DNA from 2 places in the Pseudomonas sp. TMB3-21 genome. Region 2 is predicted to be linked to the other one. Evidence: predicted binding sites of a transcription regulator. Region 2 holds the regulator's gene; the other holds the start of a gene.
What was found. Region 2 encodes sigma-54, which starts transcription at its own class of promoters, with help from an activator protein. Its sites were predicted from a motif close to ANTGGCATNNANNTTGCTNT; they were not measured.
Positions count from the first base shown of each region.

Region 1: a site for sigma-54 is predicted at 10,743-10,762, ahead of ACYZTS_RS11535 (pilin). Genes of this name have one in related genera too.

Region 1 covers NZ_CM142718.1:2,488,468-2,503,875, forward strand. Annotated here, with positions in the region: gene ACYZTS_RS11470 (NAD(P)/FAD-dependent oxidoreductase) at 1-594, opposite strand, end outside; gene ACYZTS_RS11475 (DUF3094 domain-containing protein) at 655-828, opposite strand; gene ACYZTS_RS11480 (MOSC domain-containing protein) at 881-1,408, opposite strand; gene ACYZTS_RS11485 (DUF1780 domain-containing protein) at 1,405-2,031, opposite strand; gene dctM (C4-dicarboxylate TRAP transporter large permease protein DctM) at 2,077-3,360, opposite strand; gene ACYZTS_RS11495 (TRAP transporter small permease) at 3,357-3,989, opposite strand; gene ACYZTS_RS11500 (TRAP transporter substrate-binding protein) at 4,061-5,056, opposite strand; gene ACYZTS_RS11505 (energy-coupling factor ABC transporter permease) at 5,269-5,958, shown strand; gene yacG (DNA gyrase inhibitor YacG) at 5,971-6,171, opposite strand; gene coaE (dephospho-CoA kinase) at 6,168-6,791, opposite strand; gene ACYZTS_RS11520 (prepilin peptidase) at 6,788-7,660, opposite strand; gene ACYZTS_RS11525 (type II secretion system F family protein) at 7,662-8,879, opposite strand; gene pilB (type IV-A pilus assembly ATPase PilB) at 8,882-10,582, opposite strand; gene ACYZTS_RS11535 (pilin) at 10,810-11,223, shown strand; gene ACYZTS_RS11540 (BON domain-containing protein) at 11,527-11,880, shown strand; gene ACYZTS_RS11545 (DUF2845 domain-containing protein) at 12,151-12,447, opposite strand; gene ACYZTS_RS11550 (DUF748 domain-containing protein) at 12,447-15,398, opposite strand.
Region 2 covers NZ_CM142718.1:639,820-655,227, reverse strand. Annotated here, with positions in the region: gene ACYZTS_RS03155 (superoxide dismutase) at 1-180, shown strand, start outside; gene ACYZTS_RS03150 (ZIP family metal transporter) at 209-1,102, shown strand; gene ACYZTS_RS03145 (HPr family phosphocarrier protein) at 1,206-1,481, opposite strand; gene rapZ (RNase adapter RapZ) at 1,497-2,354, opposite strand; gene ptsN (PTS IIA-like nitrogen regulatory protein PtsN) at 2,357-2,821, opposite strand; gene hpf (ribosome hibernation-promoting factor, HPF/YfiA family) at 2,834-3,142, opposite strand; gene ACYZTS_RS03125 (RNA polymerase factor sigma-54) at 3,217-4,710, opposite strand; gene lptB (LPS export ABC transporter ATP-binding protein) at 4,895-5,620, opposite strand; gene lptA (lipopolysaccharide transport periplasmic protein LptA) at 5,620-6,168, opposite strand; gene lptC (LPS export ABC transporter periplasmic protein LptC) at 6,155-6,727, opposite strand; gene ACYZTS_RS03105 (KdsC family phosphatase) at 6,735-7,259, opposite strand; gene ACYZTS_RS03100 (KpsF/GutQ family sugar-phosphate isomerase) at 7,259-8,233, opposite strand; gene ACYZTS_RS03095 (ATP-binding cassette domain-containing protein) at 8,511-9,320, shown strand; gene mlaE (lipid asymmetry maintenance ABC transporter permease subunit MlaE) at 9,320-10,117, shown strand; gene mlaD (outer membrane lipid asymmetry maintenance protein MlaD) at 10,117-10,584, shown strand; gene ACYZTS_RS03080 (MlaC/ttg2D family ABC transporter substrate-binding protein) at 10,596-11,237, shown strand; gene ACYZTS_RS03075 (STAS domain-containing protein) at 11,234-11,542, shown strand; gene ACYZTS_RS03070 (BolA family protein) at 11,654-11,893, shown strand; gene murA (UDP-N-acetylglucosamine 1-carboxyvinyltransferase) at 11,916-13,181, shown strand; gene hisG (ATP phosphoribosyltransferase) at 13,426-14,061, shown strand; gene hisD (histidinol dehydrogenase) at 14,186-15,408, shown strand, end outside.

The sequences.
Region 1 (15,408 bases), 1.8 Mb from region 2:
CCCGTACGCCGCCAGTTCATGCGCGGCGTTGTGCAGCTCGGCGGCCAGTTCGACACCGGTGGCACCGGCGCCCACGATGGCGACGCTGATCTGCTCGACCTTGTCGGTCTGCCCGGCATGGGCGCGCAGGTAATGATTGAGCAACTGCTGATGAAAACGCTCGGCCTGCTTGCGCGTGTCGAGGAACAGGCAATGCTGCGCCGCGCCTTGCGTGCCGAAATCATTGGTAGTGCTGCCGACCGCGATCACCAGCGAGTCGTAACCCACTTCACGCGCCGGCACCAGTTCCAGTCCGGCTTCGTCATAGGTGGCGGCCAGCTGGATTTTTTTCTGCGCGCGGTCAAGCCCGCTCATGCGCCCCAGCTGGAACTCGAAGTGGTTCCATTTCGCCTGGGCAACATAGTTGAGTTCGTCTTCGGAGGAGTTCAGAGAACCGGCCGCCACTTCGTGCAACAACGGTTTCCAGATGTGGGTCAGGTTCGCGTCGACCAGCATTACGCTGGCCGTACCGCGCTTGCCCAGAGTTTTACCCAGACGGGTAGCCAACTCCAGACCGCCGGCGCCGCCGCCAACGATGACAATACGATGAGTCATGGGGATATCTCGCAAGGCTAAAAGAAATCGGTGCAATTACCCGAGCGAGCGCTAAGCAGCTCATAGCGTCAGGTAACTGATAAATCGGCTCAACAGGCCTAGACCAATGGTCACTGCGACGACCAGCATAAGGAGCATCCACGGCCGGAAAGGCCGGCGCTCGACTTGGTGCTGCGCCAATTGCAAGTACTCTTCGACATGCTTCTGGTCGTCCGGGTTCAGGCGGCTGGTCATATTGGCCTCGTCAGGTAGACGTTACTGAATGTGAAGAAGCTACAGCGGGGTTTTATCGTACGTTGAACGGAGCATAGCCGGTGTCCGGAATCGGCTCGACGCTCACTGCGTCTTCCAGGCGAATGATCCCGCTTTGTAACACTCGGGCCGTGATTCCACCATGGCCGCGCACAGCCTGAAAAGTCCCTGGGCCGAGGCTGTTCTGCAAACGCGCGCAGGGCTGACACCAACCGGTAGTTTCGAAAATCGCCTGGCCGATCCGGAAACGCCGGCCCTTGAGGCTGAACAGATTGATGCCGCTGACGACGATATTGCGGCGCAAGTCCGCAGGCGCCACCGGATGCTCATCGGCACGTCCCAGCAGCGAACTGATCACGGCCAGATGTTCCCACTGAATCAGCGTCACCTGCCGCGCATTGCGCACGCCGGGGCGCGCGCGATCACCGGTCAGGCCCGCTTCGAGGCGCGCTTCAACCGCGTCGAGTTCGATCATCGGCGCGTGCCGTTCCGGGCGTACACCGATCCAGCGAACACGACCTTGTTGCGGCACCTCGGCAATCAATTCCTGCAATGGCGTCACAGGCTGATCCCGACGTCGAAGACGATGCTGCGCCCCAAATTGCTGCGCAGGAAATCCGGCGCATCCGGGTGGGCGAACAACACACGGGCGAAGGTCGGACCGACCAGCGACAACGAGCGCCAGCCCTGGCGCAGGTATTCGGTGGGCGGCGGGAAATGACTGTTGAGGTCGAGCACTTCGCGCTTGAGACTGGCGAAGGCAATGATGTCCAGCTCACCGAGGTCCATACCGCGTTCTTTGTAGTTGTGAGCTTTTTTGCGCAAGGTCGGTGCCAGTCTCAAAAGGAATTCATTGGCAGGGATGCGTTTGGGTTTTGCTTCGCGGCGCACCAGCTGGCTCAGGGAAAACGCGCTGCGTCGACGTTGCAGTTCATCGCGCCACTCGTCATTGAGGCGGCGGCCTTCGTCGAGGACGAAGAACACTTCAAAACTGGCATCGCGAAACAGCACGTCCGGCGGCTCACCGGCGGGGGCGAATTCATCAACGCGGTAGGGAATGTTCAGCCCCTGCAAGAGACGCTGACACACCCACCGCTCCCGCTCCCATTTGCGGGCATTGGAAAGGAACGCGTTGGCTTGCTCGGCCGCAATGGTCAGCAGGCGTAAGTAATCTGAATCATCCATAGACCCAAGCTTAGCGTTCAAATGCGTCGTAATGGTAACGCTCCGTCACGTCATTCCAAGCCAGTTCGGCAGAGCCAGGGAAATCCACGGTACGTAGGTGATCAATATCAGGAACAGCAGCAGGATGATCAGCCATGGCATCGCCGCACGGATAGTGGCGCCCAGCGACATGCCGGTAACCGCCGACGTGACAAACAGGTTGAGCCCCACGGGGGGGGTTATCAGACCGATCTCCAGGTTGACCACCATGATGATGCCGAGGTGAATCGGATCGATCCCCAATTCCATGGCAATCGGAAACAGGATAGGCGCCAGGATCAGGATGATCGCCGACGGTTCCATGAATGCGCCCGCGATCAGCAGCACAATGTTGACCACCAGCAGGAAAGTCACCGGTGTCAGGCCCGCGGCGATAACCCAGGCGGTGATTGTTTGCGGTATTTGCTCCGTGGTCAGCACATGGGCGAAGAGCATGGCGTTGGCGATGATGAACATCAGCATGATGCTCAGCTTGGCCGATTCCAGCAGCACTTTTGGTGTCTCGCGAAACGTCATGTCCTTATAGATGAACAGTGCCACAAATGCCGAGTAGACCGCCGCCACTGCCGCTGCTTCGGTCGGCGTGAACATCCCGGAATAGATGCCGCCGAGGATGATCACCATCAGCAGCAGGCCCCAGATCGCCTTGCGCGCAGCCGTCAGCCATTCACGAATCGACGCCCGCGGCATGGCCGGCAGGTTTTTCCAGACCGCGACCACGTAGATGGCAACCATCAGAAATGTACCCAGCAGCAGCCCAGGCACCACGCCGGCCATGAACAGTTTACCGACTGAGGTTTCTGTCGCCGCCGCATACACCACCATCACGATGGAGGGCGGAATGAGAATGCCCAGCGTGCCGGCGTTGCAGACAATACCGGCGCCAAACGCCTGTGGATAACCGGAACGGACCATGCCTGCAATGGCGATCGAGCCCACCGCCGCCACGGTCGCGGGGCTAGAGCCGGACAGCGCGGCGAACAGCATGCACGCCAGCACGGCAGCGATGGCCAGACCACCTCGGATATGACCGACGCAGGCGTTGGCGAAGTCGATCAGGCGCCGCGCCACGCCGCCTGTGGTCATGAAGGCGCCGGCCAACAGGAAGAACGGGATCGCCAGCAGCGTGTAGTGCTCGGAGGTCTCGAACAGCTTGATGGCCAGCGAGCGTACGGAGTCGGGGCTGAACAACAGGATCGTCAACGAACCGGCCAAACCTAGCGATACAGCAATCGGCACGCCGATGAACATCAGCACGAACAGCGCCACAAAGAGGAAGAGAATGGTCATTTGCGGTCATCCTCATGCTCGGTAAGTTTCAGCACGTCTGCCGCTTCATCGGCCAGGCCCAGACCAGTCTGGCGATTCTGTACGATGCGCACGAAGATTTCGGCAAAGCGGATGAACACCAAGGCGAAACCCACCGGGACAATCAGCCCGATGTGCCATTGCATGATGCCGTAATGGCCCAGGTCTTCGGCACCGATGCCGGCGATGAACAGGGTTTGAATCCATTCGAAACTCGCAACACTGAGCAGGCCCGCGTAGCCGAGGCAGCACAGGCAGGCAATGATACCGATGTAACGCTGCACCGGTTTGCTCGCCAGTTTCACCAGAGCGTCGACGCCGATGTGGCCCGCGGTGCGCACCCCGTACGACAAGCCGAAAAAGATCAGCCAGGCGAACAGGGCCTTGGTCATCGAAATACTCCAGGTCATCGCTTGCGCCATGCCCATGATGCTGTCGCCAATCGCGAACATCGGTTCACTGGCGCTCGGCCACGAGTCGGCGAAGCTGTAAAAAACGCTGTAGAGGTTGTTCAGGATGACGTAAACGAAGGTCACCAGCGTCATCGCTGCCAGCAGGAAAACAATGAAGCCTTCTTCGAAATGTTCCCAGATGCGCCGCAAGGCATTCATGAGTGGCATCTCCCGATCGAGTGACGACTGTGAACGAGCGGCCGCCCGTTAAGGCGGCGCTCACGGGCAGATTACTGAGCCTGATTGGCGGCGTCGGCGGCCTTGATAAGGTCAGCGCCAATATCCGCTTCGAATTTCGACCACACCGGTTTCATCGCTTCACGCCATTTGCCGCGCTGCTCTGGAGTCAGCGTGATGATCTCGGTGGTTTTTGCAGTGAGGATGTTCTGCTTGGCGTCCTGGTTCAGCTTCTCGGCGTCCTTGTTAACCTGCGCCGTCACCTCGACGATGATCTTGTCCAGTTCGGTTTTCACATCCGCCGGCAGGCCGCTCCAGAACTTGGTGTTGGTGATCAGCATGTAGTCGAGCAAGCCGTGGTCGGTTTCGGTGATGAATTTCTGCACCTCGTGCATCTTCTGGCTGTAGATGTTCGAGTAAGGGTTTTCCGCGCCATTCACCACGCCTGTCTGCAAGCCTTGATACACCTCGGCGAAGCTCATTTTGCGCGGGTTGGCGCGCACGGCCTTGAACTGCTCTTCCAGCACGGCGGAGGCTTGTACGCGGAACTTCAGACCTCGCGCATCGGCGGGTTCACGCAGTGCCTTGTTGGCCGACAATTGCTTCATGCCGTTGTGCCAATACGCCAGCCCCGTAATGTTCTTGCCCTCCATCGACTTCAGCAGATTCTGACCTTCAGGGCTGAGCTGAAAGCGATCCACTGCAGCGATGTCGTTGAACAGAAACGGCAGGTCGAACAGCTGCAGCTTCGGCGTGTATTGCTCGAATTTTGCCAGCGACGGCGCAATCAGTTGCACATCGCCTGACAGCAGCGCCTCCATTTCCTTGCCGTCACCGAACAACGAAGAGTTAGGGTACACATCGACCCGGACTTTGCCTGCCAGGCGTTCTTCCACGAGCTTCTTGAACATCAGCGCGCCCTGACCCTTGGGCGTTTGTTCGGCCACCACGTGGGAGAACTTGATGATGATCGGATCGGCTGCCAGCGACAGACCGGACGCCCCCAGCGCCAATACACAGACCGCTGCCTTGCAAAAAGACTTGAGCATTCACATGTTCCTCTTGTTGTTTTGTCGTGTCGTTTATTCCAAAACGCACGGTGGACAGAAAGAGTCTAGGCAATAAATCCATTTACGTCGGTGGGATACGTTACTTAATGCCACCGGGAACCCCGGTGTAGACTGAGGGAGATCCTCAGGGGCACTCTGCTACCCGGGCGACCTCCCGGTTGTATTGGCCCAAGTGCCGGAGACCTGTAGCCATGATCGGCGCCGAATTGTTATCACCGCAGAGCCTCACAGTGGGTTGGCTGATCTATGCGCCGGTACTGCTGTGGGCAATCTGCCGTGTGCCGTGGGTTGAATTGTTCGCGGACAGCCGGCGCCAGCATCTGCTATTCGGCACTGTGTTTGCGCTGTTCATGCTGTGGCTGGTGCGAAGGGATTTCGATACCGGCGTGTCTTACCATTTTCTCGGCATGACGGCGGTGACGCTGCTGCTCGATTGGCCGCTGGCGATCGTCGGCGGGCTGATTGCGCAGGTGGGGCTGATCCTCCTGGGGCGCCAGGACCTGGCCGCAATGGGGGTGAATGGCGCGTTGCTGATTCTGCTGCCGGTGCTGGTGACCGAGTGCTGTGCGATTCTGGTGGAGCGCGCACAGCCGCGAAATCCCTTTGTGTATATCTTCGTTTCGGGCTTCTTCGCGGCGGCGGTCTCGGCGTTGTTGTGCCTGCTGCTGGCCCTGTGGCTGCTGTGGTTCGACGGACGATTCGCCATGCCGTACTGGCTGGAGGATTTCGTCGGTTACCTGTGGTTGATCATTTTTCCGGAGGCGTTCATCAACGGGATGGTGGTCAGCGCGCTGGTGGTGTTCAGCCCTGAATGGCTGGAGACCTTCAACCGCACGCGCTACCTGTCAGCGCCGTGGAAGGATGAAGAGCCGAAACCCTGATCAATGACGCGGTCAATGACGCGGTTCGAAGTCTTCGCTGAACAGATCGTCTTCGGCGTCCGGGCTGACCGGGATCTTGTGTTCTTCCGAGGCCCAGGCGCCCAGGTCGATCAGTTTGCAGCGATCGGAACAGAACGGCCGGAACGTGCTGTTTGGGGTCCATTCGACCGGGGCGCCACAGGTTGGGCATTCGACGGTTGGGGTTTGGCTCATGACTGGCCTCCACGCAAAGTAAGGTAAAAGTGATGCAGACGCTCGATCTCGCTGTGCAGCCAGGCGAGGTCGCGGTCATTGACCACCACATCGTCGGCATGGCTCACGCGATCCTGGCGGCTGGATTGCGCCTTGAGGATCGCTTGGACCTGTTGCTCGCTGGTCTGGTCACGTTGCAAGGTGCGCTCAATCTGCAGTTGTTCGGGGGCGTCGATCACCAGCACGCGCTGGGTCATGCTGTGCTGGCCGGACTCGATCAGTAGCGGCGACACCAGAATCGCGTAAGGCGATTGTGCCTTGCCCAGATGTTCGACGATTTCTTCAGCGATCAGCGGATGCAGCAGCGCTTCGAGCCACAAGCGCTGTTCCGGCACTTCAAAAATCAGTTTGCGCAGGGCCGCGCGATCCAGCTGGCCATTGCCTTGCAGCACGCCGGGACCGAAATGTTCGGCGATTTTCGCCAGCGCCGGACGGCCCGGCTCGACCACCCAGCGCGCTGCGTGATCGGCGTCCACCACGTGCACACCAAGGCTGATGAAGTGCTCGGCGGCCGCGCTTTTGCCGCTGCCGATGCCGCCGGTGAGGCCAAGAATCCAGGGGGTTTTCACAGGGGTTTTCATTGCAAACCGACAAACTGCCAATAGAAGGCGGTTATTTGACCACCCCAGAGCAAGGCAATCCAGCCGGCAATGGCCAGATAAGGTCCAAAAGGGATCGGCGTCGAGGTTTGCGCGTTACGCAGGCGCAGCATGATCAGGCCGATCACGGCACCCACCAGTGAAGACAAAAGCAGCGTCAGCGGCAAAATCTGCCAGCCGCCCCAAGCGCCCAACATCGCCAGCAGCTTGAAATCGCCATGGCCCATGCCGTCCTTGCCGGTGATCAGCTTGAACACCCAGAACACCGACCACAAGGCCAGATAACCGGCCACTGCGCCCCACAAGGCTTCCGTCAGCGGCACGAACAGCCCGAAACTGTTGACGATCAGGCCGAGCCACAACAGCGGCAGCACCAGCACATCCGGCAGCAATTGATGCTCGGCGTCGATCAGGCTCATCGCCAACAGGCCCCAGGTCAGCAACAGCACCATCAGCGCCGGCCAGCCGAAACCGAAATGCCAGGCCACGAACCCCGACAGCACGCCGCACGCCAGTTCGGTCAGCGGATAACGCTGGCTGATGGACGCTGCGCACCCCGCACAGCGTCCGCGCAGAAACACATAACTGACCACCGGGATGTTTTCCCACGCGCGGATACGATGGTCGCAATGCGGGCACTGTGAGTGCGGCAACAGCAGGTTGTAGGTCGGCAGCGCGGGCTCGGCGGGCAAACCGAGAATGTCGAGGGCTTGCTCGCGCCACTCACGGGCGAGCATCTTCGGCAGACGCCAGATCACCACGTTAAGGAAGCTGCCGACCAGCAGGCCAACGATGCAGGCAATAACGATGAAGGCCAGCGGATAGACAGTCAGGATTTCATTCAAAGGCATGTCAGATCGCTGAGCCGAGTTGGAAGATAGGCAGGTACATCGCAACCACCAGACCGCCGACGATGACGCCGAGGACCACCATGATGAAGGGCTCCATCAGGCTGGTGAGGTTGTCGACCATGTTATCCACTTCGGCCTCGTAGAAACTGGCGACCTTGTCGAGCATGTCATCCAGTGCGCCGGACTCTTCGCCAATGGCTGTCATCTGAATCGCCATGTTGGGAAAGATCCCCGAGGTGCGCATGGAGAAATTCAGCTGCATGCCCGTCGACACATCCTGTTTGATGCGCAACACCGCGCGCTTGAAGACGATGTTGCCGGTGGCACCCGCTACCGATTCCAGCGCCTCCACCAGCGGCACGCCGGCGGCGAACGTGGTCGAGAGGGTGCGCGCATAGCGAGCCACGGCAGACTTGTACATCAGCGTGCCAACCAGCGGAACTTTCAGCATCCAGGTGTCGGTGCGGTCCCTGAAGGCCTGGGACTTCTTGAAGGCATGCCGGACGCCGAATATCGCCGCGATCAGCAGGCCAAGGATCACCCACCACCATTCCTGCAGAAACTCCGACAGGCCGATGACCATTACGGTAAAACCCGGCAGTTCCGCGCCAAAACCCTTGAACACCGATTCGAACTGCGGCACGACCTTGACCAGCAGGATCCCGGTCACAATAATCGCCACAAACACCACCGCCGCAGGGTAGGTCATCGCCTTCTTGATTTTGGCCTTGAGGGCTTCACTTTTTTCTTTATAAGTGGCGACGCGCTCCAGCAGGGTATCGAGCGCACCCGCCTGTTCACCGGCGTCGACGAGGTTGCAGTAGAGCTCATCGAAATATTGCGGATTTTTGCGCAAGGCTGCGGCGAAGCTGTTGCCTGCCGCGACCTCCTGTTTGACCTCGTCGACCAGTTTGCGCATGGCCGGGTTGTCGAAGCCTTCGCCAATGATGTCGAACGACTGCAACAGTGGCACGCCGGCTTTCATCATGGTCGCCATCTGCCGGGTGAACAGGGCGATGTCCTGAGCTTTGATGCGTTTGCCCAGGCTCAGGATCGACGCGGACTTCTTGCGCACCTTGCCCGGGTTGATGCCTTGCTTGCGCAGTTGCGCCTTGATCAGCGCCGGGCTCTGACCGGTGAGCTCGCCGGCCATTTTTGTGCCTTTCTTGTCCGTACCTTCCCAGCTGTAAACACTGATTTTTGCTGCTTTGACCGCCATGTTCAATCCTTGGTAACCCGGTTGATTTCCTCAAGGCTGGTGATGCCTTGCATGGCCTTGATCAGCCCGGACGTGCGCAGGTCGTTGAAACCGTCCTTGCGCATCTGAATATCGATTTCCAGTGAATTGCCCTCGGCCATGATCAAGCGTTGCAGGTCCGGCGTGTTCTTCACCACTTCGTAAATCCCCACACGTCCTTTATAGCCACCGTTGCAGTGATCGCAGCCGACTGGCTCATAAATGGTGAACGAGCCGAGAAGCTGCTCGGGGAACCCTTCCTTGATCAGCGCTTCGCGGGGGATGTCGATGGGTTTCTTGCAATGGCTGCACAGTTTGCGGGCCAGACGCTGGGCAATGATCAGCGTGACCGAGGTGGCGATGTTGAAACCCTGAATGCCCATGTTGTGCAGACGGGTCAGGGTTTCGGCGGCGCTGTTGGTGTGCAGGGTCGATAACACCAGGTGACCGGTCTGCGCAGCCTTGATCGCAATCTCTGCGGTTTCCAGGTCGCGGATCTCACCGACCATGATCACGTCAGGATCTTGACGCAAAAATGAGCGTAACGCCTGGGGAAAGCCCAGCCCCTGTTTGGGATTGACGTTGACCTGGTTGATGCCTTCCATGTTGATTTCCACCGGGTCCTCGGCCGTGGAGATGTTGATGTCCACGGTATTGAGGATATTCAGGCCGGTGTAGAGCGAGACGGTCTTACCCGAACCGGTAGGGCCGGTGACGAGGATCATGCCCTGCGGCTGTTTCAGGGCGGCCATGTACAGATCTTTCTGGCCGGGCTCATAGCCGAGCGCGTCGATACCCATCTGCGCGCTGGTGGGGTCGAGGATCCGGATCACCACTTTTTCGCCCCACAGGGTCGGCAAGGTGTTGACCCGGAAGTCGATCGACTTGCTCTTCGACAGACGCATCTTGATTCGCCCGTCCTGAGGTTTGCGCCGCTCGGAAATATCCAGGCTGGCCATGACCTTCAGGCGCGCGGCAATACGCGCGGCCAGCTGGATCGGCGGCTTGGCCACTTCACGCAGCATGCCGTCGGTGCGCATCCGCACGCGGTAGGTTTTTTCGTAAGGTTCGAAGTGCAGGTCGGAAGAGCCGCTTTTGATGGCGTCGAGCAACATCTTGTGGACGAAGCGCACCACCGGTGCGTCATCGGCATCCTGCCCGGCGATGGATTCCTGGCGGTTGTCGTCGTCCGACTCGATGTTCACGCCATCAAGGTCGACATCGGCCATGTCTTCGAGGCCGGTGCTTTGGTTGTCGAAGAACTTGTCCAACGCGTCCGAGAGCTTGTCGTCCTCGACCAGAATGGCTTCGGTACCGAGCCCGGTGCTGAACTGGATATCGTTGATGGCCTGAAGATTGGTCGGGTCGGAAACGCCGACGAACAGCTTATTGCCGCGTCGCCACAGGGGCAGCGCGTGGTGCTGGCGGAGCAGTTTCTCACTGACCAGGCCTGTGGGCTGGGACTCTTTGTCGAGGCAACTGAGGTCCAGCAACGGCATGCCGAAATGCTCCGAGGCGATCTCGGCCACCTGGCGGCTGCCCACCAGTTTGTTCTGCACCAGATAACTGATCAGGGAGGTTTTGCTGCGCTGAGCTTGCTCATACGCCTGTTGTGCGCTTTTTTCAGTGATCAGTTCGGCCAGGACCAATTGCTTGGCCAAGCCGCTTAGGGCGATATCGTTCATGGGGATTCCGGACGCAAACTATGCATGACTTATAGCGTAGTCAACCGGCGGAGCCAAACCATGGATGCCGAGGTGACAAAAATTGTCAGAAAGTGCGGACGGTGGGGGTAGGAAAGGGCGCTCTGAGGTTTTTCGCGCGCGGCCGACTGCGGGTAACGGCTTTGGCATGAGCTGTGCTTTGGGCTAATCAGATCATGGGATTTTGACTCATGCACCGGAGCTTGTTAATGAACACACAGAAAGGTTTTACCCTTATCGAGCTGCTGATCGTGGTGGCGATTATCGGGATTTTGGCGACGTTTGCTTTGCCGGCTTATTCGAAGTATCAGGCTCGGGCAAGCGTGACGGCGGGGCTGGCTGAGATTTCTGCCCTTAAGGTGCCATTTGAGCAACTTATGAATGACGGCACTGGAGTGAAAGATGTGGCGGCATTAGGTGGCCTTGCCACGACCCCAAACTGCGCGGTGACTGCATCCGGGACAGCTGCTGACGGTAAAGGAACGATCGTTTGCACAATCGCTAATGCGCCAGCTCCGGTAGGCGGGAAAACAATCACATTGACACGCGCGGCTGAGACTGGCTGGGCGTGTACGACTGCAGTGACGCAGGAATACGCTCCTAAAGGCTGTGACGGTGCATAGACGGGATGTGTTGAATGAACCGCCTCAATGAGGCGGTTTTTTATTTCTGAAACATTGGCTAGCAGCAAAACAGAAATTCCCGCAAATTCATGGCCTTACGCCCACCCCAAATCCCGCAACTTGCATGTCGATAATTTCCAACTCATGCAAAATGCATGATTCCGAAAATCAACCTTCTCCATAACCTATTGATTTATAACAAATAAAATCCTGTCTCAAAGTTGGCACACCCTTCGCAACATACCCAGTAACCCTGCTGACAACACACGCAGCAGACTTTAAAGAAAAACAGGAGTTACTCGTATGAAGAAGTTCGCTATCGCTGCCGCTACTGCTACCGCGCTGACCCTGACCATGGCCAACGCTGCCTTCGCCGCCACTCAGGCATCCCAGGCTCCAATGGTTCTGGCCGCCGGTGAAGTGACTGAAGCAAAAGAAGTTACCTCCGACACCTGGATCACCACTAAAGTCAAAGCTGATCTGGTTACCGAAAAAGGCATTCCTGGTACCGACATCAAGGTAGAAACCAACAAAGGCGTTGTTTCCCTGTCGTCGACTACTGCAGTGACTGATTCGCAAAAAGACGTTGCAGTCGCTATTGCCAAGAAGATCAAAGGCGTTAAAGCGGTCTCCGCTGACGGCCTGAAATCCGAGTAAGTTAAGACTTCTCGCCTGAACCGGGAGAAGGCGCGGTAGACGAGCCGAGTCATACGTCTACCGCAACTGAGAGTTCATGCGACGGCCACAAGGATTGTGGCCATTACAGGCCCCTGACATTCGTGTCCGGGGCCTGTTCTATTGTGGGCAACGCAAAACCTGTAATTGGATGGACTCGCCCAAGCCGAGGCGTCAATGCGCCACGGTGGCAGTCTAAACAGCCATCGACAGCGAGGGCGAGTCCATCCAATTACAAAAGCGCTCGGTGGCTCAATTGCCGCGGTTGCTGGTGATTCGCTTCAGGCGATTACCTTCGAACCGCAGGTACTGATACATCCCGCCGTTCGGACCGTAAGTCCATTCCTCGACCTGAAACTCTTCCCGCCGGTTGGCGCTGCGCTTGTAGCCCAGCACATCGCGACTCACTGGCTCTCCGCATTTGTGCAGAACCTCGCCCGAGCGATCGCCGACGCTGACCAAGTGGCTACCGCAACGCAACGTATTGGCGGCCATCGTATGACTGGCGGCAACACTCAGTATCAAGCCCAACACAAAACGTTTGATCATCACTCGGCATCCAGGTGCAATGGCGTAACCACGCGGCCATCGCTCTCGGGTTCACCGAGGCTGGAGTCGATGAAGTACACGCGGTCGTCAGCCAGCTGACCTTTGTCGACCAGATAATCCTTGATGCTGCTGGCACGGTCCTGACCGAGCTGGCGCAGCAAGACTTCGCTGGAACTCCAGAACGCGATCACACCCTCACGCATTTTCGCCGTGCGCTCTTCCTTGCCAAGGTCCTTCCATTCTGCCGGTGGCTGGGTTTTCAATCGGGTGCGGTAGATGCCTTCCAGCAACGCACCTTTCTCGCCCTCGGGCACCTCCAGTAATGACGCTTGCGCCGGTACTTTGTCGCCGCGACGCTGGAGCATTTTGTAGTAGTTGTACTGGTATTCGCGTTCCAGGCGCTCGTTGGCAATCAGCGGGCCGTCGCTGCGAGCAGCGGCAGTGCCTTCAATTTCCAGACGCAGGGTAGGACGTTCTTTCAGCGCCTGTGAAAGTTTGATCAGCGAACCCTCGGCATCCTTGTTCAATTCGCTGGAACCGGCCGCAAACGACACCGTGCCCAGGTCTTCCGAACCGCCGCCCCTGACCAGACCACCTATCATCTTGAACGGCGCCGCAGCGGCTTTGACGATCAGATTGCGCAGGGTCTGCCAGACAATCGGCATGACGCTGAACTGCGGATTGTTGAGGTCGCCAGTGACCGGCAACTCGATGGAAATCTTGCCGTCGACATCCTTGAGCAGAGCGATGGCGAGCTTCAGCGGCAGGCTGGTGGCGTCGGGGCTGTCGACCTTTTCACCCAGTTGCAGCTGTTCCACCACCACTTTGTTTTCGGCTTTGAGCTGGCCTTTGGTGATCATGTAATGCAGGTCGAGATTGAGCCGACCCTTGCGGATGCGGTAACCGGCGAATTTGCCGGAGTAGGGCGTCAGCGTGGTCAGTTCTACACGCTTGAAACTGGTGGCGATGTCGAGGCTGGCCATCGGGTCGAACGGATTGACCGCGCCCTTGATGGTCACCGGTGCATAGCGGTCGACCTTGCCTTTGATGTCCACCGTCGCCGGTTTTGCCTGGCGGCTGTCGATGGTGCCGATCTGGCCATTGAGCTGTTGCACGGCCGTGGCGAAATTCGGCGTCAGGCTGAAGTCGGCGAAATTCGCCGAACCGTCATTGATGGCAACACCGCCCACGTGAATACCCAGCGGTTTTTCCCGGTTGGCGGGTTTGCCTGCGGTCGTCTTGGCGGTTGAATCCGCCGGCTGCGGAATCAGCAGATCATCGACGTTGGTGGTGCGGTCGTCGTTGATCATGAAGCGCACATAGGGCTGGAACAGGTTGACCTTGGCAATCGTCAGGCTGTCGCCGTGCTGGTAATTCAAGCCTTCGAGCACCAGTTGCTGCCACTTGAGAAAGTCGCGGGTTTTCAGGGTGTCGAGGGTGTGCAGTTGATCAACCTGGGCTTTGCCGGTGACGCTGAATGCCAGCGGCTCGGTGCTTTTCAGGTCCACCGCCAGATCACTGCCGAGCATGCCGCTGCGCAGCTCGAGGCGGATAAACGGATTGATGTAGGACTGTGCGATCCGCAGGTCGATGTCGCGGGTTTGCACGTTCAGTCTGGCACTGACCGGGGCCAGATTAACCTGACCGTCTGCCATCAGTTTGCCTTGCTTGCCCACGCCAGTGTCGAGCTTGAGCGCGAAGGGCGAACCGTTGAGACTGTCGAAATTCTGCAAATCAAGATTCAGCGGGCCGACATCCAGCGCCACCACGGGCTGCGCTTTGCGGTCTTCCAAATGCACTTGGTAGTCGCGCAACTGCACGTCTTTAAGCAGCACTTGCCACGGTTTGCTCGGTGGCGTCGGTTCTGCCGCAGGTGAATCGGCGGCGGCCGGCGTGTCGACCGGTTCGGCGTTGGCCTTGGCGGCCTCTTTGGACGGTTGGCTGGCAAACAGTTTTTGCCAGTCGAGTTGCCCGTCCGCTTCGAGCGCTGCCCAGGTTTCCAGTTTCTGGCTGCGGATCTTGCCAACGATCACTTGCTGCTTCGCCAGATCGACGCTTGTTTCGCTGAGGTCCAGGCGTGCAAGCCTCGCCAGTGGGCGGCCATCCGGCGCCTTGATGGCGAACGGTGCAACGTTGAGCGCGACGTTGCTCAGCAGCAGTTCGGTTTTCTTGGACAGGTTCAGCTTGTAGTCGGTGCTGAGGCTGAAGACGCCGTCCTCAAGCACCAATGGCACAGCGTCACGCACATAAGGCCAGAAGGATTTCATTTTGCCGTCGGTAATCTTCAGCTTACCCTCGGAGGCGATCGGGATCAGGCTGAAATTGCCGGTCCAGTCGATCTTGCCGCCTGCCGGGCCGATGGCCACCAGCGTCATGTCGGCGCTGTCTTCAGGCAAGGTGCTGAGATTATTCAGTTCGAAATCGAGCTGGTCGTAGAGAAACTCGATCGGTTCGCTCGGGCGTTCATCCTTGAAGTGCACGGAACCGTCGGCCAGTTTGATGCGCTCGATGCGCAGCGGGAACGGTTTGGCGTCCGGGTCGGCAGGGGTTGGCTCGCTGGCGGGCACTTTGAACAGCCCCAGCAGATACAGCTTGCCGTCCTTGCCGAAGAGGATTTCGGTTTTGGATTTGTCGAGCTCGATGTCGGACAAATGCAGCGCTTTGGTCCAAAGGCTGTCGAGCTGCAGATTCGCGTACAGCCGTTCGAAGCCGATCTGCTCTTTGCCCGGCTCGCCGACCACCAGACCCCACAAGGTGACTTCAAGGCTGAAGGGGTTGATTTCGATCCGTTGAAGTGTCGCGGGCGTCGTCGCGTAGTTGGCCAGTTGCTGATTGGCCACACGCAACGCGATGCCCGGCAAAATCAGAAAACCCAACAGGCTGTAGAGGGCCAGAGCAGTCAACAGTGCGCCGAAAGCGCGGATCAATCCTTTGGGCATGTGCGGCTTCATCTGTCTGAAT
Region 2 (15,408 bases):
AGCAGCGGCAATCAGGACAGCCCGTTGATGAACGGCAACACACCGATCCTCGGGCTGGACGTCTGGGAGCATGCCTATTACCTGCATTACCAAAATCGTCGTCCGGAATACATCAGCGCGTTTTACAACGTGATCAACTGGCCTGAGGTCGCTGCGCGTTACCAAGCAGCGCTGGTTTAAGTCTCCTGCAAAAAATCCAGGGCTGACTATGGGCACTGAAACACTGGCGATCGGAAGTGGACGGATGTTTCGTTACGCGTTGGGATCGCTGTTGCTGCTGGCAGGCCTGACGTTATTGGGTGCTCAGGGGCTAGCCTGGCTAGACCTTGAGCCAAAACTGTTGCGCGCGCTGCAAGGCGGGGCCATCTGCGCTTTGGGCACTGCCCTTGGCGCAGTGCCGGTGTTAGTCATTCGGCAGATGCCCCAGGCGCTAAGCGATACGCTGCTCGGCTTCGGCGCTGGGGTAATGCTCGCGGCGACAGCCTTTTCGTTGATTGTTCCGGGGATTGCTGCAGCGCAGAATCTCGGCCTGACGCCCTGGACGGCCAGTGGCCTGATCAGTTTTGGCATCATGCTGGGCGCGTTCGGGCTGTTTCTGGTGGATCGCAAGGTGTCCGGCACGTCGCCGGAAATGCTCGTCGGTACCGTCGAGCATCCACCGATTCCACCGCGAATCTGGCTATTTGTGTTCGCGATCATTGCCCATAACATCCCTGAAGGCATGGCTGTTGGCGTGTCGGCTGGGGGAGGCTTGGTCGATGCCGATAGCCTGGCAATGGGCATTGCGTTGCAGGATGTGCCGGAAGGCTTGGTTATCGCGCTGGTATTGGCCGGGGCAGGGATGTCGCGGGTCAGAGCATTTTTGATCGGCGCGGCGTCAGGCCTGGTCGAACCGGTCTTTGCGCTGTTGTGCGCGTGGCTGGTGAGCCTGGCGCAATTGTTGCTGCCGCTCGGCCTGGCGTTAGCGGCGGGCGCCATGTTGTTGGTGGTTACCCATGAGGTTATCCCCGAGTCGCGGCGCAATGGTCACGACAAGCTGGCAAGCTTGGGGTTGCTGGTGGGGTTTTGCTTGATGATGGTGATGGATACAGCGTTTGGGTGATCTGCCGGATCAAAAGATCGCAGCCTCGGTTCCCTCGACAGCTCCTACAGGGCCTGCGCCGCTTCTTGTAGGAGCTGTCGAGGGAACCGAGGCTGCGATCTTTTCATTCACCTTCGTCAAAATAATTATTGATCAAATTAACCAGGGCTCGCAGCGCCTCGTCGGCTTCCTCGCCTTCGGTACTCAAATGGATCCTGGTCCCTTTGCCAGCAGCCAGCATCATCATGGCCATGATGCTTTTGCCATCTACCGTGGATTCCGGCGTACGACCCACCCGGATTGAGCAATCAGGGAACTTGCCAGCAACCCCGACAAATTTTGCAGAAGCGCGAGCATGCAGGCCCAGCTTGTTGATGATTTCGATTTCCAGAGCAGGCATCGCGATGTGAATCCTTTAGCTGAGGTCGCGGTGGCGGACCTGGACGTTCTTCAGGGTTTTTTGCAGAACCTTACCTAGACGTTCGGTCAGGTAGACGGAGCGATGGTGACCGCCGGTACAGCCAATCGCGATGGTGACGTAGGCGCGATTACTCGCAGCAAAACGCGGCAACCATTTGAGCAGATACGTTGAGATGTCCTGAAACATCTCCTCGACATCCGGCTGAGCGGCCAGATAATCGGCAACCGGTTGTTCCAGCCCTGAATGCTCGCGTAGTTCCGGCTTCCAGTAGGGATTTGGCAGGCAGCGCACATCGAATACCAGATCGGCGTCGACCGGCATGCCGCGCTTGAAACCAAAGGATTCCACCAGAAACGCAGTGCCAGGCTCCGGCTGATTCAACAAGCGGAGCTTGATGGTATCGCGCAGCTGGTACAGGTTGAGATTGGTGGTGTTGACCTTCAGATCAGCGAGGTCGGCAATCGGTCCGAGCAGTTTGGTTTCATCGCTGATCGCTTCGGCCAGCGAGCGATCGGCACTGCTCAGGGGGTGGCGCCGACGGGTTTCCGAGAAGCGCTTTAGCAAGGTTTCTTCGTCGGCATCCAGGTACAGGACATCACACTGGATGTGACGGCTGCGGACTTCTTCGAGCAGTTCCGGAAAGCGCGACAAATGACTCGGCAGATTCCGCGCGTCGATGGACACCGCAACCAGCGGCTGCGCCAGCTCGGTGTGAATCAGCGCCCGTTCGGCCAGTTCCGGCAGCAACCCGGCAGGCAGGTTATCGATGCAGTAGTAGCCGCTGTCTTCGAGAACGGCGAGCGCGGTACTTTTACCTGAGCCGGAGCGGCCGCTGACGATGATCATGCGCATGATTAGTGCCCGTTTTGCTCGTCCAGGACAACCTGATACAAGGCTTCATTACTCGGAGCGCTGCGCAGTTTTTCCCGCACTTCCTTGCGATCGAGCATGCTGGCGATCTGGCGAAGCAACTCCAGGTGAGCATCGGTTGCCTTTTCCGGGACCAGCAGGACAAACAGCAGGTCTACCGGGGCACCGTCGATGGCGTCGAAATCGATGGGGGCTTCCAGATGAACGAGCGCACTGATTGGTGCGGTGCAAACCTTGAGACGGCAGTGAGGGATGGCAATGCCGTTGCCAAAACCGGTGGAACCGAGTTTTTCACGGGCAACCAGAGCCTCGAAGACATCCTGCATTGCCATATCCGGCACTTCGCGGTGGATAAGGTTGGCGATCTGTTCGAGGGCTTTTTTCTTGCTGCCACCCGGCGCGTTCACTTGGGAACGGCCGGGGGTCAGGATGGTTTCTAGTCGGATCATGGATTGGGGGTGTTAACGACCGGTCGCGCCCTGGAGGAGGCTCTGGGTCTTTTCCTTATGCTTTTTGAGTTGGCGATCCAGCTTGTCAGTCAGCAGGTCGATGGCGGCATACATATCCGCATGCTCAGCGTTGGCGACTACTTCTCCGCCGGGAATATGCAGTGTGGCTTCGATTTTCTGTAGCAGTTTTTCGACATTCATCGTGACTTGCACGTTGGTGATCTTGTCGAAATGCCGCTCTAATCGGTCGAGTTTTTCGCCGATGTAGGTGCGAAGAGGTTCGGTCACTTCCAGTTGGTGTCCACTGATGTTGACTTGCATACAGCTTCTCCTTCGTTGCCAGTGCATAAAGCGGCAGGCTGGGTTGCCTGCCACTGGAACGCTGTAACGTGACTCTACATCAACCGCTTGCGTTCGCTCGAAGGCGCGATCCCGAGGGACTCGCGGTACTTGGCGACGGTGCGGCGAGCCACCTGAATGCCTTGTGCCTCCAGTAAACCAGCGATCTTGCTGTCACTCAACGGCTTTTTCTGATTTTCCGCCGCAACCAGTTTTTTGATGATTGCGCGAATCGCCGTGGACGAGCATTCACCGCCTTCGGAGGTGCTGACATGGCTGGAGAAAAAATATTTCAGTTCATAAATGCCCCGAGGGGTATGCATGAATTTTTGCGTGGTCACCCGGGAAATCGTCGATTCGTGCATGCCCACCGCCTCAGCGATGTCATGCAGCACCAACGGCTTCATGGCTTCGTCGCCATATTCCAGAAAACCGCGCTGATGCTCGACGATCTGGGTGGCAACTTTCATCAGGGTTTCGTTGCGACTCTGCAGGCTCTTGATGAACCAGCGCGCCTCCTGCAACTGATTGCGCATGAAGGTGTTGTCTGCGCTGGTGTCGGCGCGACGGACGAACCCGGCGTATTGGGCGTTGACCCTCAGTCGGGGCACCGATTCCTGATTCAGCTCCACCAGCCAGCGTTCACTGTCCTTGCGCACGATCACATCCGGCACGACGTATTCGGCTTCGCTGGACTCGATCTGCGAACCCGGGCGCGGGTTGAGGCTCTGTACCAGTTCGATCACCTGGCGCAGTTCATCTTCCTTGAGCTTCATGCGGCGCATCAGCTGGCTGTAATCGCGGCTGCCGAGCATGTCGATGTAATCGCTGACCAGCCGCTTGGCTTCGGTTAACCAGGGCGTCCTGGCTGGCAGCTGGCGCAATTGCAGCAGCAGGCATTCGCTGAGATTGCGGGCGCCGATACCGGCCGGTTCAAATTGCTGGATGCGGTGCAGAACGGCTTCGATCTCGTCGAGTTCGATGTCCAGTTCGGGATCGAAGGCCTCGAGGATTTCATCGAGGGTTTCGTCCAGGTAGCCCTGGTTGTTGATGCAGTCGATCAGGGTCACGGCGATCAGGCGATCGGTGTCCGACATTGGCGCCAGGTTCAGTTGCCACAGCAAATGGCTCTGCAGGCTTTCGCCGGCGGAGGTGCGGGTGGTGAAATCCCACTCGTCGTCGTCATTGCTCGGCAGGCTGCTGGCGCTAGTCTGGTAAACGTCTTCCCAGGCAGTGTCGACCGGGAGATCGTTGGGAATGCGCTCGTTCCAGTCCCCTTCCTCGAGGTTATCCACCGTCGGGGCGGTTTCCTGATAGGAGGGTTCCGAAACATCGGCGTTGGGCGGCTGTTCGACCTTGTCGGCCAAAGGGTCGGCGTTATCGAAATCGTCGCCTTCTTCCTGACGTTCGAGCATCGGATTGGACTCCAGCGCCTCCTGGATTTCCTGTTGCAGGTCCAGGGTCGACAATTGGAGCAGGCGGATGGCCTGTTGCAGCTGCGGTGTCATCGTCAGCTGCTGGCCCATTCTCAAGACTAGCGATGGTTTCATGGCAGGGGCTTAACACCTTATTCGCCGGCGCGCATGCGCCATCCACTACAGGGCGCCGAAGCGCCAAACTTAAGCAAATTATATGCCTGAAACTGAAGTGTTTGCCTAGAGCGCAGTAACAATAAAACACACAGAGGTGCTCAGTGCTCCAGGCGCTTGGACGACCAGCCAGACACCTCAGCGCTTACAGGCGGAACTCGTGGCCCAGATACACTTCCTTCACCAGATCGTTGGCCAGGATGGTGGCGGGGTCACCCTCGGCGATCAGTTGGCCATCGTTTACGATGTAGGCTGTTTCGCAGATATCCAGGGTTTCACGAACGTTGTGGTCGGTAATCAGCACGCCAATGCCCTTGGCTTTGAGGTGGTGAATGATTTGCTTGATGTCGCCAACGGAAATCGGGTCCACACCGGCGAAGGGTTCGTCGAGGAGGATGAATTTCGGATTGGTGGCCAGGGCACGGGCGATTTCCACGCGACGGCGTTCGCCACCGGACAGGCTCATGCCGAGGTTGTCACGAATGTGGCTGATATGGAATTCCTGCAGCAGGCTTTCCAGCTCCTTGCGGCGCGCGGTCTTGTCGAGTTCCTTGCGGGTCTCGAGAATGGCCATGATGTTGTCGGCCACCGAGAGTTTGCGGAAAATCGACGCTTCCTGCGGAAGATAGCCGATACCGGCCTTCGCTCGACCGTGCATTGGCTGGTGGCTGACGTCCAGATCGTCGATCAGTACGCGACCCTGATCGGCCTGAACCAGGCCCACGATCATGTAAAAGCAGGTGGTTTTGCCGGCGCCGTTAGGGCCAAGCAAGCCGACGATCTGACCGCTTTCGATGGACAGGCTGACGTCGCGCACGACCTGGCGGCTCTTGTAGCTCTTGGCCAGATGCTGGGCTTTCAGAGTTGCCATTAAGGGGCCTTCTGCTCTTCGGTTTTCTTCTTCGGCTGGATCACCATGTCAATGCGCGGACGCGACTCGGTGACCTTGCTGCCCGTAGCGCGACCGGCGCTGGCGAGCTTTTTGTTGGTGTCATAGACGATTTTTTCGCCCTGGGTGATGTTGCCATCCTTGTCGATGACCTTGGCGCGGTCGATCAGCACGACGCGGTCTTGCGAGGCGTGATACTGGATAGTCACCCCGTAGCCCTGCACCGGCTTGGTGTCGCCGGCCGTTTGCAGTTGCTCGAAGTAGGCGAGGTTGCCCACCGAAGTGACCACGTCGATGTCACCGGCCTGGGTGCGGGTCATGGTCACGGTATTTCCGGTGACCTTCATCGAGCCCTGGGTGATGATCACGTCACCCTTGTAGGTGGCAATACCGTTCTTGTCGTCCAGTTGGGCATCGTCCGCCTGGATGCGGATAGGCTGCTGTTGATCGTCCGGCAGAGCCCAGGCGCTCACGCTTCCCAGTGCTGCGCTCAGACCGAGCAAAATAGGGAGAGTTTTAACGAGCCTCATACTGTCCTCTTACGTTCGATAGCAGGTGTATCCTGCTTTCTTTTAAATACGCTTTCATTCCGTTACCAGTCGAGACACCGCCAGCGCCGTCGATTCTAACGGGTTGAGCGGTCTCCGCATATTGCCGCTGCGGGAACACTGTCATGCGGGTGGAAGTAATCAGGGTCTTACGGTCTTTTTCATCAAATCGGGTGATCCGCACCGAATCAATCAGCTCGACCTGAGTGCCGTCCGGGTTGACCTCGCCACGCTCGCTCTGAACATGCCACGGGAACTGGGTGCCGCGATACAGGTTCAAGTCCGGATTGGTCAACAGCGTTACTTCGGTCGCTTTCAAATGCTCGACCTTGTCGGAGGTCATTTCGTATTGCAGCTTGCCGTCCGGCAGGAATTGAACGCTGTGAGCGTTGATCGCGTAATAGTCGATTTCGGTTTCATCGACCTTGGCCACTGGCTTGTCGAGGAAGCGTTCCGGGCTGATGTTCCAGTAGCCGACCGCTGCAAATATAGCGGCGATGCAACTGAACATCAGGGTGTTGCGAAATTTCTTGCTCAGCATAGTTGGCTCACAGGTACGCGGCGTTGGCCGCATCAAGACGGCCCTGGGCGCGCAGGATCAATTCGCAGAATTCGCGAGCGGCACCTTCGCCACCACGGGCCTGGGTGATGCCGTGGGCATTTTCACGCACAAAGCTGGCGGCGTTAGCCACTGCCATGCCCAAGCCGACGCGGCGGATCACCGGCAAATCCGGCAGGTCGTCACCGAGGTAGGCTACTTGTTCATAGCTCAGGTCGAGCTGAGCGAGAAGCTCGTCCAGCACCACCAGTTTGTCTTCCCGGCCCTGATACAGATGGGGAATACCGAGATTCTTCGCGCGCCGCTCGACCACCGGGGTCTTGCGCCCACTGATGATAGCGGTCTGCACGCCGGCTGCCATCAACATCTTGATGCCCTGGCCGTCGAGCGTGTTGAAAGTCTTGAATTCGCTGCCGTCTTCAAGGAAGTACAGGCGACCGTCGGTCAATACGCCGTCGACGTCGAATACTGCCAGTTTGATCTGTTTGCCGCGTTGCAACAGGTCTGCGCTCATTACATTACTCCCGCACGCAGCAAGTCGTGCATGTTCAAGGCGCCGACCGGACGGTCGTCGCTGTCAACCACGACCAGTGCATTGATTTTATGGTCTTCCATGATTTTCAAAGCCTCGGCGGCGAGCATGTCGGCGCGGGCGGTCTTGCCGTGGGCGGTCATGACCTGATCGATGGTGGCGCTGTGAATATCGATGCTGCGATCCAGTGTGCGACGCAAATCGCCGTCGGTAAAAATCCCGGCGAGCGTGCCGTCGGCTTCCAGAATCACTGTCATGCCCAGGCCCTTGCGGGTCATTTCCATCAGCGCATCCTTGAGCAGGGTGCCGCGCTGAACGTGCGGCAGTTCCTGTCCGGCATGCATGACGTTTTCCACTTTCAGCAACAGGCGGCGCCCAAGCGCGCCGCCGGGATGCGAAAAGGCAAAGTCTTCGGCCGTAAAACCACGGGCTTCCAGTAGCGCCACTGCGAGGGCGTCGCCCATCACCAATGCAGCAGTGGTCGAAGAAGTAGGCGCCAGGTTCAACGGACAGGCTTCGTGCTCGACGTGGACGTTGAGATTGACTTCGGCAGCCTTGGATAAAGGCGAATTGGGGTTGCCGGTCATGCTGATCAACTGGATGCCCAGACGCTTGATCAGCGGCAGCAGGGTGACGATTTCATTGGTGGAGCCGGAGTTCGACAGGGCCAGGATGATGTCGTCGCGAGTAATCATGCCCATGTCGCCGTGGCTGGCTTCAGCCGGGTGCACGAAAAAAGCCGTGGTGCCGGTGCTTGCGAGGGTCGCGGCGATCTTGTTGCCGACGTGACCTGACTTGCCCATGCCGACCACGACCACACGGCCTTTGCTCGCCAGAATCATTTCGCAAGCGCGTACGAAATCTGCGTCGATTTGGGGTAGCAAGCCTTGGACGGCTTCCATTTCGAGGCGGATAGTGCGTTGAGCTGACTGAATCAGGTCGCTGGATTGGCTCATGTCTGAAATCGTATAGCCTGATGAAAAGGCGGCGATTATAGCGGCATTAAGTAAAACCCTCACGCAAGTTCGTCAGGCTTTGTCATTCCTTGTTGCGCTTAATACTTTGGTATGAACCTTCAACCCCGTCATGTGGCCGAAGAAGGCGGGCGTAGGCCTTGGGCGCTTGGCCTTTGCGGTGATATAGTTCGCCGCCAGTTCGGCCCGCCCGAATAGCTATGTGCTTTCGCCAGAAAGTCAGGCGTCCGAGTGAGAGGCTGCATCGCAAGGAGTTTAGATGAGTGCCGATAACGCCTACGCGGTCGAGCTGAAGGGACTGACCTTCAAGCGCGGTGCGCGCAGCATTTTCAATAATGTCGATATCCGAATACCGCGCGGAAAGGTCACCGGCATCATGGGGCCTTCCGGGTGTGGCAAGACCACATTGCTGCGGCTGATGGGCGCCCAGTTGCGGCCTACCAAGGGCGAAGTCTGGGTCAACGGTCAGAATTTGCCAAAATTGTCGCGCAGCGATCTTTTCGATGCGCGCAAGCATATGGGCGTGTTGTTTCAGAGCGGGGCGCTATTCACCGATCTCGATGTGTTCGAGAACGTTGCCTTTCCGCTGCGCGTGCATACCGAACTGCCGGAAGAAATGATCCGCGACATCGTCCTGCTCAAATTGCAGGCGGTGGGCTTGCGCGGTGCGATCGACCTGATGCCCGACGAGCTGTCCGGCGGCATGAAGCGACGCGTAGCGCTGGCCCGGGCGATTGCACTCGATCCGCAGATTCTCATGTATGACGAACCCTTCGTTGGTCAGGACCCGATCGCCATGGGCGTGCTGGTACGCCTGATCCGCCTGCTCAACGATGCGTTGGGCATCACCAGTATTGTGGTTTCCCACGATCTGGCCGAAACAGCGAGCATCGCCGACTACATCTATGTCGTGGGCGAAGGCCAGGTGTTGGGGCAGGGCACGCCCGAGGAGCTGATGAATTCGCAGGAGCCGCGGATTCGCCAGTTCATGACAGGCGAACCCGACGGTCCGGTCGCATACCACTTTCCAGCGACGGATTACCGCGCAGATCTCCTGGGGAAGCGCTGATGCGCAAGATTTCACTGATTGAACGCGTACGTCGCTTTGGCCACGGCGGTATCGACGTGCTGGCGGTATTTGGCCGTTCGGCCATCTTTTTGTTTCATGCCTTGTTCGGTCGCGGCGGCATCGGCGGCGGTTTCGGGCTGTTGATCAAGCAGCTGCATTCGGTGGGCGTGATGTCCCTGGTGATCATTGTGGTCTCCGGGGTATTCATCGGCATGGTGCTGGCGCTGCAAGGCTTCAACATTTTATCCAGCTACGGTTCGGAACAGGCGGTCGGGCAGATGGTTGCCCTGACCCTGCTGCGTGAATTGGGCCCGGTGGTCACCGCGTTGCTGTTTGCCGGTCGCGCAGGTTCAGCCCTGACGGCCGAAATCGGCAACATGAAGTCCACCGAGCAACTGTCCAGTCTGGAAATGATTGGTGTCGACCCCCTCAAGTACATCATTGCCCCGCGCCTGTGGGCCGGCTTCATTTCCCTGCCGGTGCTGGCGATGATTTTCAGCGTGGTCGGGATCTGGGGTGGTTCGTGGGTGGCCGTTGACTGGCTGGGCGTCTATGAGGGTTCTTACTGGTCCAACATGCAGAACAGCGTGACGTTCACCGACGATGTGCTCAACGGCATCATCAAAAGTATCGTTTTCGCCTTCGTCGTGACCTGGATTGCCGTATTCCAAGGCTATGACTGCGAGCCCACCTCCGAGGGGATCAGTCGTGCCACTACCAAGACCGTGGTGTATGCCTCTTTGGCTGTACTCGGCCTGGACTTTATTCTGACCGCCTTGATGTTTGGAGATTTCTGATGCAAAACCGCACCCTGGAAATCGGTGTCGGCCTTTTCTTGCTGGCTGGCATCCTGGCTTTGCTGTTGCTGGCGTTGCGGGTAAGTGGCCTGTCACCGAGCGCGACCACCGATACTTATAAACTTTATGCCTATTTCGACAATATCGCCGGTTTGACGGTCAGAGCTAAAGTGACCATGGCCGGTGTGACCATCGGCAAGGTCACTGCGATCGATCTGGACCGCGACAGTTTCACCGGTCGAGTGACCATGCAGCTGGAAAAGCGGGTTGATAACCTGCCCAATGACTCCACTGCATCTATTCTCACCGCTGGCCTGTTGGGCGAGAAATACATCGGCATCAGCGTGGGTGGTGAAGAAGCCTTGCTCAAGGAGGGTTCGACCATCCATGACACCCAGTCGTCCCTGGTGCTTGAGGACCTGATCGGTAAATTCCTGCTCAATACCGTTAGCAAAGACGCCAAATGAGGAGCTTTTGAATGATCTCTACCTTGCGACGTGGCCTGTTGGTATTACTCGCGGCGATGCCGTTGATGGCTAACGCTGTGGCGGCACCTTCGGCCCACGACCTGGTTAAGGACACGACTGACCGGTTGCTGGCTGATTTGTCCGCCAATAAAGAAAAGTACAAGCAGGATCCGCAGGACTTTTACACGGCGCTGAACACCATCGTCGGTCCGGTGGTGGATGCCGAGGGCATTTCCAAAAGCATCATGACGGTCAAATATTCGCGCAAGGCAACTCCTGCGCAAATGAAAACCTTCGAGGAAAACTTCAAGCGCGGCCTGTTCCAGTTCTATGGCAACGCCCTGCTGGAGTACAACAATCAAGGGATCATCGTTGACCCTGCCAAAGATGAGTCGGGCGACCGCACCAGCGTTGGCATGACCGTCAAAGGCACCAACGGTGCGGTCTATCCTGTGTCGTACACGCTCGAGAAGATCAACGGCGAGTGGAAACTGCGTAACGTCATCATCAATGGCATCAACATTGGCAAACTGTTCCGTGATCAGTTCGCTGATGCGATGCAGCGCAATGGCAATGACCTGGACAAAACCATCAATGGTTGGGCCGGGGAAGTCGCCAAAGCCAAGGAAACCACCGAGAATCAGGCGCAATGAGTGTGTCGGCCATTCGCATGAGCGAATCCGGCGAGCTGTTGCTCAGCGGCATGCTCGACTATCGCACCGGCCCCGGCTTGCGCAAGCAGGGTCAGGCGCTGATCAAGGCGAGCAAGGCGGCGGCGCTGGTGGTCGATTGCTCGGCGGTGCTGAAATCCAGCAGCGTCGGTTTGTCGTTGTTGCTGTGTTTCATGCGCGATGCGCAGGCGGCCGGCAAGGCGCTGACCATCCGTGCGATGCCCGAAGACATGCGTGAAATCGCTCAGGTCAGCGAATTGACCGAGCTTTTGGCGCATCCCCAATAGCATCTGCTAAAAAAGCCCTCGGTCAGAGTCCTGCTTCGCGGGGTTCGCAGGCGCGGGGCTTTTTTGTATGATGTCCGACCCGCGCGCACAGGGCGCCGATTGAGGTTGAGCATGCAGGCCGTAGAAGTGAAGAGCTTCCTTGAAGGAAAGCTGCCCGGAACGTTGGTAGAAGTTGAAGGCGAAGGCTGCAACTTTCAGCTGAACGTGATTAGCGATGAACTGGCGGCTTTAAGCCCGGTGAAGCGTCAGCAGCAGATCTATGCCCATTTGAACCCATGGATCACCGATGGCAGCATCCATGCGGTCACTATGAAATTTTTCAGCAGCGCGGCCTGGGCCGAGCGCACCTGAGCCCAAGGGCGTCGAGATTCTTATGGATAAATTGATTATTACCGGTGGCGCTCGTCTTGATGGCGAGATCCGCATTTCCGGGGCAAAGAACTCTGCCCTGCCTATTCTGGCAGCTACCTTGCTGTGCGATGGCCCGGTGACGGTTGCCAACCTGCCGCACCTGCACGACATCACCACCATGATCGAGCTGTTCGGTCGCATGGGCATCGAGCCGGTGATCGACGAGAAGCTCAGCGTCGAAATCGACCCGCGCACCATCAAGACCCTGATCGCACCGTACGAGCTGGTTAAAACCATGCGTGCGTCGATCCTGGTGCTAGGCCCGATGGTTGCCCGTTTCGGTGAAGCCGAAGTTGCACTGCCAGGTGGTTGCGCGATCGGTTCGCGTCCGGTCGACCTGCACATCCGTGGCCTTGAAGCCATGGGCGCGGTCATCGACGTCGAGGGCGGCTACATCAAGGCCAAAGCGCCTGAAGGCGGCTTGCGCGGTGCGCATTTCTTCTTCGACACCGTCAGTGTGACCGGTACCGAAAACATCATGATGGCCGCGGCGCTGGCCAAGGGTCGCAGCGTTCTGGCTAACGCCGCGCGCGAACCTGAAGTCATCGACCTGGCGAACTTCCTGATTGCCATGGGCGCGAAGATCAGCGGCGCCGGCACCGACACCATCACCATTGATGGCGTCGAGCGTCTGCACCCGACCACGTACAAAGTGATGCCTGACCGTATCGAAACCGGTACGTACCTGGTTGCTGCTGCCGTGACCGGCGGGCGTGTGAAAGTCAAGGACACTGATCCGACGATTCTCGAAGCCGTTCTGGAAAAACTTCGTGAAGCCGGCGCCGAAATTACCTCGGGCGAAGACTGGATCGAGCTGAACATGCACGGCAAGCGGCCGAAAGCCGTCAACGTGCGCACAGCTCCGTACCCGGCGTTCCCGACCGACATGCAGGCGCAGTTCATCTCGCTCAACGCCATTGCCGAAGGCACCGGTGCAGTGATCGAGACGATCTTCGAAAACCGTTTCATGCACGTTTACGAACTGCACCGCATGGGCGCCAAGATCCAGGTCGAAGGCAATACCGCCATCGTCACCGGTACCGAGAAGCTCAAAGGCGCGCCAGTCATGGCCACCGACCTGCGTGCTTCGGCCAGCCTGGTGATTTCGGCGTTGATCGCCGAAGGCGACACCCTGATCGACCGCATCTACCACATCGACCGTGGTTACGAGTGCATCGAAGAGAAACTGCAGATGCTCGGCGCCAAAATTCGCCGCGTACCGGGCTAGTCCCGGGACTGCGAATACTGTCATTGTGGCGAGGGAGCTTGCTCCCGTTGGGCGCGAAGCGGCCCGAAAAAATGGGACTGCTACGCAGTCCAGCGGGAGCAAGCTCCCTCGCCACAGTACGGTGTCTGCTGTTAACTGATTTGTTTCAAATCGAGGCTGCTTTCATTGTAGAAGCAGCCTCGATGTATGTCCGGCGCCGTTTGCGACCCGACAGCAATAGCCTGATGAAGGACTGACGTTTCCCATGTTGACCATCGCACTGTCCAAGGGCCGCATCCTTGACGACACCCTGCCGCTTCTGGCTGAAGCGGGCATCGTGCCGACCGAGAATCCGGACAAGAGCCGCAAGCTGATCATCCCCACGACCCAGGCCGACGTGCGCCTGCTGATCGTGCGTGCCACCGATGTGCCGACCTATGTCGAGCATGGTGCCGCGGACCTCGGCGTCGCCGGTAAAGATGTGTTGATGGAATACGGTGGCCAGGGTTTGTACGAGCCATTGGACCTGCGCATTGCCCTGTGCAAGCTGATGACCGCCGGCCGCGTCGGTGATGTCGAGCCCAAAGGCCGTCTGCGTGTGGCGACCAAGTTCGTTAACGTTGCCAAGCGTTATTACGCCGAGCAGGGTCGTCAGGTCGACATCATCAAACTGTATGGTTCGATGGAGCTGGCGCCACTGATCGGTCTGGCGGACAAGATCATCGACGTGGTCGACACCGGCAACACCTTGCGCGCTAACGGCCTGGAACCTCAGGATTTCATTGCCGACATCAGCTCCCGGCTGATCGTCAACAAAGCTTCGATGAAAATGCAGCACGCCCGTATTCAGGCGTTGATCGACACTCTGCGCAAGGCAGTGGAGTCACGACACCGCGGCTGATTCACTTGCGCGACGCCAAGTCGCGCCGTCTATCCGCCTCATAGCCAGAATTCTCAGGTGCCCAAGCGGATCGAATGTTAGCTTCGGGCGCCTGAGTTTTTGCCAATCCTATGAGGCTCTCGCTATGACCGCACCGACTGCAATTCGCCGACTCAACGCTGCTGACCCGGATTTCGCCCATCATCTGGATCATCTGTTGAGCTGGGAAAGCGTGTCCGATGACTCGGTCAATCAGCGAGTGCTGGACATCATCAAAGCGGTGCGCGAGCGGGGCGATGCGGCACTGGTGGACTACACCCGGCAGTTCGACGGGCTGAACGTTGCCTCCATGGCGGACCTGATTCTGCCACGCGAGCGCCTGGAACTGGCGCTGACGCGAATCACCGTACCGCAGCGCGAAGCCCTGGAAAAAGCCGCCGCGCGGGTGCGCAGCTATCACGAAAAACAGAAGCAGGATTCCTGGAGTTACACCGAGGCCGACGGCACGGTGCTGGGCCAGAAAGTTACGCCGCTGGATCGCGCCGGCCTGTATGTGCCAGGCGGCAAAGCGTCGTACCCGTCTTCAGTGCTGATGAACGCGATTCCGGCCAAGGTTGCCGGGGTGACTGAAGTGGTCATGGTCGTACCGACGCCGCGCGGTGAACTCAACGAACTGGTGCTCGCCGCCGCCTGCATCGCCGGCGTTGATCGCGTGTTCACCATCGGTGGCGCGCAAGCGGTTGCCGCGCTGGCTTACGGCACCGAGAGCGTGCCGAAAGTCGACAAGGTGGTTGGCCCGGGCAACATTTATGTCGCCACTGCCAAGCGCCATGTGTTCGGCCAGGTTGGCATCGATATGATTGCCGGCCCGTCGGAGATTCTGGTGGTCTGCGATGGCCACACCGATCCGGACTGGATCGCGATGGACCTGTTTTCCCAGGCCGAACACGACGAAGACGCTCAGGCGATTCTGGTCAGCCCGGATGCCGAGTTTCTCGATAAGGTCGCGGCAAGCATCGCCAAGCTGCTGCCGACCATGGAGCGCGCAGAAATTATTGAAAGCTCGATCAATGGCCGTGGCGCATTGATCCTGGTTCGCGACATGGAACAGGCCATCGAAGTGGCCAACCGCATCGCGCCGGAACACCTGGAGTTGTCGGTCGCAGATCCGCAAGCCTGGTTGCCGCAGATTCGCCACGCCGGGGCAATCTTCATGGGCCGTCACACTTCCGAAGCGCTGGGCGATTACTGCGCCGGGCCGAACCACGTGCTGCCGACATCCGGCACAGCGCGCTTCTCGTCGCCGCTGGGTGTGTACGATTTCCAGAAGCGCTCGTCGATCATTTTCTGCTCGGAGAAGGGCGCGTC